Regions from separate parts of the Exiguobacterium sp. s28 genome, predicted to be linked through region 3. Evidence: riboswitches for the same ligand, from Rfam matches in the RefSeq annotation. Region 3 holds a riboswitch; each other region holds the start of a gene.
What was found. Region 3 has a riboswitch for S-adenosylmethionine ahead of msrA (peptide-methionine (S)-S-oxide reductase MsrA). Riboswitches for the same ligand answer to the same signal wherever they lie in the genome.
Positions count from the first base shown of each region.

Region 1: another riboswitch for S-adenosylmethionine. It lies ahead of metK (methionine adenosyltransferase); the one in region 3 lies ahead of msrA (peptide-methionine (S)-S-oxide reductase MsrA).
Region 2: another riboswitch for S-adenosylmethionine. It lies ahead of KNP78_RS06760 (Na+/H+ antiporter NhaC family protein); the one in region 3 lies ahead of msrA (peptide-methionine (S)-S-oxide reductase MsrA).

Region 1 covers NZ_JACSLL010000001.1:305,998-308,319, reverse strand. The annotation lists gene pckA (phosphoenolpyruvate carboxykinase (ATP)) at 1-610, opposite strand, end outside; SAM riboswitch class I at 925-1,044, shown strand; gene metK (methionine adenosyltransferase) at 1,175-2,322, shown strand, end outside.
Region 2 covers NZ_JACSLL010000004.1:166,829-169,150, reverse strand. The annotation lists gene KNP78_RS06765 (GGDEF domain-containing protein) at 1-821, shown strand, start outside; SAM riboswitch class I at 918-1,013, shown strand; gene KNP78_RS06760 (Na+/H+ antiporter NhaC family protein) at 1,066-2,322, shown strand, end outside.
Region 3 covers NZ_JACSLL010000005.1:117,735-120,056, reverse strand. The annotation lists gene KNP78_RS07680 (GRP family sugar transporter) at 1-298, shown strand, start outside; gene msrA (peptide-methionine (S)-S-oxide reductase MsrA) at 327-839, opposite strand; SAM riboswitch class I at 903-1,003, opposite strand; gene KNP78_RS07670 (hypothetical protein) at 1,048-1,209, opposite strand; gene KNP78_RS07665 (amidase family protein) at 1,321-2,322, shown strand, end outside.

The sequences.
Region 1 (2,322 bases), on a different contig from region 3:
ACAGGAAGTTCATGACTGAGAAAATCGATTTTTTAATTTCGCCGCCGTATTCTGTTCCCCCGATCAGAATGGTCCGTTTGGCGAATGAGACGAGAATGAACGTTTCGGAGTTCGTCCCGTCGACTTCCGGATCGGCCTTATAGCTCGGTGCATAGATGACCGTGAACGGATCAAAGGCACCTTGTGTCGGCCATTCGCGCAAGAACAACTGTTTCGCGAACAAGTTGTGCCACGCGTATTCTGTGATGGCCCGCACTGGAAGCGTATAATGCTCGTCAGCCCCGGCAGACGCCTCGAGATAATAGAGCTTGTCTTTCGTCTCGAGATGCGTGAGCACTTTATCGAGCAGTGCCGTGAACTTCTCTTCTGCGATCGGTTGGTTGACCGGACCCCAGTCTACTAAATGATTGCTGACTTCATCTTGCACGACGAATTTGTCTTTCGGTGACCGTCCTGTGAATTTACCTGTACTGACCGATAAAGCCCCGTCTTTCGTCAGTACGCCTTCCCCGTTGCGAATGGCTTCTTCCACCAATTCTGGAACCGTTAAGTTCCGCATCATGTCGGCACCTTTAATTAATTCTTCAATTTTCAGGAGCGTTGTCGCCATCCTGAATCCCACCTTTCCCCTAAATAGATGTGGATGAAATCCGCATACTTCCGCGTTTGATTAGTATGACATTTTTATTATATGTGACATACTAATCAAAAACAAGCCTTTTTTACCCTTTAAAGTAAGCGCTTTCTTACACTGTCATTCTAACATATTCTGTACCAGGTCATAGTACAAAATCGAAAACCGACAAAAAAATGTTTGATATTTCACAAACATAACTATTGCGAGTTCGTGAAAAGTTTTACGAATTCAGTCGATACGCTTGACAGAACGGGGTGTCATTTATATGATGGTCTTCGTAACGGATACTCTTATTCTGAGCGGTGGAGGGAACAAGGCCCTACGAAGCCCAGCAACCGTCCGATTTGTCATTGTTATTCGGAAAAGGTGCTATCCTGAAGCGAAGCGCAAGCTTCGAACGATAAGAGGGTAAGGAAGAACGATTCAACCTTTCCCATTGAACATGGCGAAAGGTTTTTTTCATTACCGTCCCAAAGCAACGCGTAAGGGGAACGAGTACCGTCCACACATCACCCTTATTATAGGAGGTTTTTCGAAATGGCAAACTTGAACCGTCGACTTTTCACTTCGGAGTCCGTCACGGAAGGACATCCGGATAAAATTTGTGACCAAATCTCAGATGCGATTTTGGATGCGATTTTAGCTGAAGATCCAAACGCCCGCGTTGCGGCTGAGACATCTGTCACGACAGGTCTCGTGCTCGTAGCAGGTGAGATCACAACATCAACTTACGTGGATATCCCGAAAGTTGTTCGTGAAACAGTTCGTGAGATCGGCTATACACGTGCAAAATATGGTTTTGATGCAGAGACTTGTGCTGTCCTCACATCGATTGATGAGCAATCGGTAGACATCGCCCAAGGTGTCGACCAAGCGCTTGAAGCTCGTGAAGGACAAATGACTGAAGAAGAAATCGATGCAATCGGCGCTGGTGACCAAGGTCTCATGTTCGGTTACGCAACAAAAGAGACACCAGAACTCATGCCGCTCCCGATTTCACTCGCACACAAATTGTCACGTCGTTTGGCAGAAGTTCGTAAGAACGGCACGCTCGCTTACCTTCGTCCTGATGGTAAGACACAAGTGACGGTCGAATACGACGAAGCGAACAACCCAGTTCGCATCGACACAATCGTCATCTCGACGCAACACGCCGAAGACATCACACTCGAACAAATCCAAGCTGATTTGAAAGAGCACGTCATCGACGCGGTCATCCCGTCTGAACTCATCGACGCGGATACAAAATACTTCATCAACCCGACTGGCCGTTTCGTCATCGGTGGACCACAAGGGGATGCAGGCCTTACAGGACGTAAAATCATCGTCGATACGTACGGTGGTTACGCTCGCCACGGCGGCGGCGCGTTCTCAGGTAAAGATCCAACCAAAGTTGACCGTTCAGCGGCGTACGCGGCTCGTTACGTAGCGAAAAACCTCGTTGCAGCGGGACTTGCTGATAAAGCAGAAGTTCAACTTGCTTACGCGATCGGCGTTGCCCACCCGGTATCGATCGCAGTCGACACGTTCGGCACAGGCAAATTGAGCGAGACTGAGCTCGTCGAACTCGTTCGCGAGAACTTCGACCTCCGTCCGGCCGGCATCATCAAGATGCTCGACCTTCGCCGTCCAATCTACAAGCAGACAGCAGCTTACGGCCACTTCGGTCGTACAGACGTTGAACT
Region 2 (2,322 bases), on a different contig from region 3:
ATTTGAAGACGCGTCAGCCGATTGACCGTCACATCGTGTTCGATTTGCTCGATCACGCTTATCCGAACGAAGCCTCGGTCGAATATGAGATGCGCTTCGAATGGGACGCACCACTGTCGAACGAATTTGACGACGACTATCATAGTTTCATCTCGGTTCGGTCCGAGGAGATCGAAGGGATTCGCACGTGGCTCGTCATGACGGGTGAACACGTCTATGGGTATCCCCCGACCATCCAACGTGAAATCGTCAAACTTCTCAAGTCGTTCAACCGGACGATCAGCCGTTGCCATGAGCGCGACCGTCTTTACACGGAAAGTCGGACCGACAGCTTGACGCTCCTCGCCAATGCACGCGCGTTTTACGAATACGGGATTCAACAAATCTCGGACGGTTCGATGTATCCGATTTCGGTCGCGATGCTCGACATCGACTTTTTCAAAAAAATCAACGATGTGCACGGACATCAAGTCGGGGACAGTGTGCTCCAAGAGTTTGGACGGCGGATTCGCCAGGCACTCCGCACCGAAGATTTTGCCGCCCGTTACGGCGGTGAAGAGTTCATCTTGCTATTGAACCGTTGCGATGTCGAACAGGCAATCGAAATCGCCGAACGAATCCGGCAACAAATCGAGAACAAACCGTTCCACGTCGACGGGATCGATATCCCCGTCACCGCTTCGATCGGTGTCGACACGATTCAGGCGTTCGGTGACAAACGCCTCGACAATACGATTCGTAACGCTGACCGGGCCCTCTACGTCGGCGGGAAGTACGCCGGACGCAACCGCGTCGCCCATTACAATTTCTTAACGACCTGACTCACCCCCACGTTCACCGCGTGGGGGTTTGCTATTGACAAGCGGATTTGAAACAAGTACGTTAGGGAACGTGTCTTATAATTAAATATCACAACTTTTTTATCAAGAGAGACTGAGGGACTGGCCCAGTGACGTCTCGGCAGCGGGTAACCTGTGCCAAATCCAGCGAGCAGTCTGCTCGAAAGATGAAAAAAGTGTTTTCTTGTAGAGAGAGCCTTTTTTCAGAAGGCTCTCTTTTTATTTTATGAATGAGGTGAATCGATTGGAACAACCGACAGCTAACAAATGGGCACTATTGCCTTTGCTCGTCTTCCTCGTCTTCTTTATCGGGGCAGGCATCTACTATAACGACTTTTATAAATTCCCGGTCCTGATCGCGGCGTTGATCGCGGTCATCGTCGCGGCGTTGATGACGAAAGGCAGCGTCACTCAGACGGTCGAGCGTGTCGCCCAAGGTGCGGGGAACCCCGGCATTTTAATCATGGTCTTCATCTTCTTGCTCGCCGGAGCGTTCTCGAGTGTCGCCGAAGCAATCGGCGCAATCGACGCGACCGTCAATGCGGCGCTGACATTTTTACCGTCCTCGCTTCTACTGAGCGGTTTATTCGTCATCGCGGCATTCATCTCGATGGCGATGGGAACGTCGACGGGCACGATTGCCGCCCTCGCCCCGATCGCGCTCGGTATCCACGAAGAAAGTGGCGTCAATATCGCCATCGCGGCGGCTGCCGTCGTCGGTGGTGCCATGTTCGGGGACAACTTGTCGTTCATCTCGGACACGACAATAGCTGCCGTCCGGACCCAGCGTACCAATATGCGTGACAAATTCCGAACCAACTTTTGGATTGTTCTCCCGGCCGCCCTTATCACAATCGTCCTCTTATCGGTGTTATCGAGCGGTGAATCGACCATCGAGCCGGCAGCGTTTGAATGGTATAAGCTGATTCCGTACCTTGCGGTCATCGTGCTCGCCTTGACGGGAATGAACGTCATCCTCGTCTTGCTCGGCGGCATCGCCCTGACCGGCATCATCGGTCTGTTGGACGGCAGTCTAGCCGTCACCACGTACGTCACCGCCATGGCGGACGGCATGATGGGCATGGCCGAGATTTCACTCCTGACATTGCTCATGGGTGGGCTCGTCGGACTCATCTCGCATAACGGCGGACTCACGTACTTGCGTGACGCGCTCACGTCCCGAATTAAAAGACGGGCCGGCGCGGAGTGGAGCATCGCCGGGCTCGTCAGTGCGACAAACGTCGCGACGGCGAACAACACGATTTCGATTCTCGTGGCTGGTCCGCTCGCCGCGAACATCGCCGACGATTATGACATCGAACGTAAAAAGTCAGCGAGTGTACTCGACATCTTCTCGTGTGGCGTCCAAGGCCTGTTGCCTTATGGGGCACAGCTTCTCATTGCGGCCGAACTGACGAACACAGCGTCACCGGCGCTCGTTCCGTATATGTTCTATCCGTTCTTGTTGTTCATTTGCGGAGGA
Region 3 (2,322 bases):
CGCGGCGCTGTTGTTCAGCCTGCGTGAGAAAGATGTGAAGAAGTTCGATCCGAAGACGTTCAAAAACATCTTGGCCGGGATCGCCTGGGGGATCGGGAACTTCGGGCTGTTCGTGTCGAGCGGTGAAGTCGGAATCGCGACGTCATTCGCCTTGTCGCAATTGAACGTCGTCGTGGCGACGCTCGGCGGGATCTATCTATTAAAAGAAGAGAAGACGACGAAAGAACGTGTCTTCGTCTTTATGGGTATCGGCCTCATTGTCGTGGCCGGATTCATGCTCGGAATCGCCAAAAGCTAAAAGACGGGTCAGACGACCCGTCTTTCGCTTACCAGGCTTGTTCGATGAATGCGTCACGCCCAGATTTTTTCCGGTCCTCTTTATAGTGGGCCGGATTTTTTTTATGGAAGTCTTGATGGTACTCCTCGGCCGGATAGAACGTGTCAGCCGGTAAGATCTTCGTGACGATCGGCTGTTGGAAACGTCCGCTCGCCGCGAGCGCGTCGCGACTCTGCTCTGCTTTCACACGTTGTTCTTCCGTATGATAGAAGATGGCCGGCGCATATTGACTGCCTCGGTCTTGGAATTGACCGCCGTCATCGGTCGGATCGGTCTGAATCCAATACAGTTCGAGCAGTCGCTCGTAAGCGAACAGCGTCGGGTCGAACGTGATCTCGACGACCTCATAGTGTCCTGTCGTCCCTGTCTTCACTTGTTCATACGTCGGATCGTCGACGTGACCTCCCGTATAACCTGATACGATCGACTCGATGCCAGGTTGTTCCTCGAACGGCGTCACCATGCACCAAAAACAGCCGCCTGCGAATGTTGCTTTTTCCATTAATAAGTCCCCCTCATGTTCATTCCCAAAAAAAGCGCCCATGTCATCGACATGAGCGCTCTGTCATATCGGCCAAGGCAATCGCCTTGCTGGTAGTAGCACCTTGCCGTAGCAGGTTGCTGTGAAGTCATAGAGCCAGGTCTCTCGTTCACTCAAGATATCGATATGTAGTTGGTGACAGCATCATACCATCAGATTTGAAGCGGCGTCAACGGTTTGGCTTGCGCCGTAGTTGGAGCAAGGTGGCACCGAGAATCAGGATGACGAGCACGATGGAGAGCGGTAACGTATACGGGGCGTCCCCGGCATATAACTGTAAGAAGAACAAGGCAAAGACGGACAATAAGACGAGTACGTACGAACGGTTCATAGTAACCTCCTTTTTCTTTCAGTGTACCAAGTTACACATTCGTTGGCGAACGAAAACAGGAAATCATGTGTCGATAGCGAATACCATCGAGTGACCAAAGGAGGAATCAATATGACTGACACATTTGATTTTATGGAACTCGATATCGAAACCGCCCATCGCGGATATAAAGAAGGAACAATTACGGCGCGTGACGTGACGGCCTATTATTTGACCCGGATCGCCCAGTTTAACGACAAACTGAAGGCGGTCATTCAAGTGAACCCGGACGCCTTGTTCGAGGCAGAGTCGGCTGACCGGGCATTTCGTCGCGGGCTACGCTTGCCGCTACTCGGCATCCCGGTGCTGATCAAAGACAATGTCGAGACAGCCGGACTCATGAAGACGACGGCCGGGGCCGTCGTCCTCGCGCATCACTTCGCAGGCCGGGACGCCCATCTCGTCCAAAACCTGCGAGCGAGCGGGGCCATCATCCTCGGGAAAGCGAACTTGTCCGAATGGGCCAACTTTTTGACCGAGGGCATGCCGAACGGCTGGAGCGGTGTCGGTGGGCAGACGCTCAATCCATATGGGGATAAGCTCGATGTCGGAGGTTCGAGCTCAGGTTCGGCCTCTGCGGTTGCAGCGAACCTGACACTGCTCGCTGTCGGTAGCGAGACGAGCGGCTCCATCATCCATCCGAGCGTGCACAATGGCATCGTCGGCATCAAACCGACCGTCGGCCTCATCAGTCGGAGTGGCATCATCCCGATCTCGCGGTCGCAAGACACGGCGGGACCGATGGCACGAACGCTCGAAGACGCGGTAAGGGCACTTGAGGTGATGGTAGGGGAAGACCCGGCGGACCCGGCGACACTCAACCTCCCGGCCGGTCCGCCGTATCGGACGTGCCTCGACGAGCGCCAAGCGGTCGGGATGCGTGTCGGGATCGTCAAAGCTGATTTATCAACAGAAGAACAAGCATTATACGGTGAGACGACCGAGCTGTTGAAACAGAGCGGCATCGACCTTGTCGAAGTCGAACTGCCCGCCCATGATACACTCGACCAAGGCGATATTTTGTACCACGAGTTCAAACTCGGGATCGAGGCGTACCTGGCCACGACGACGCTC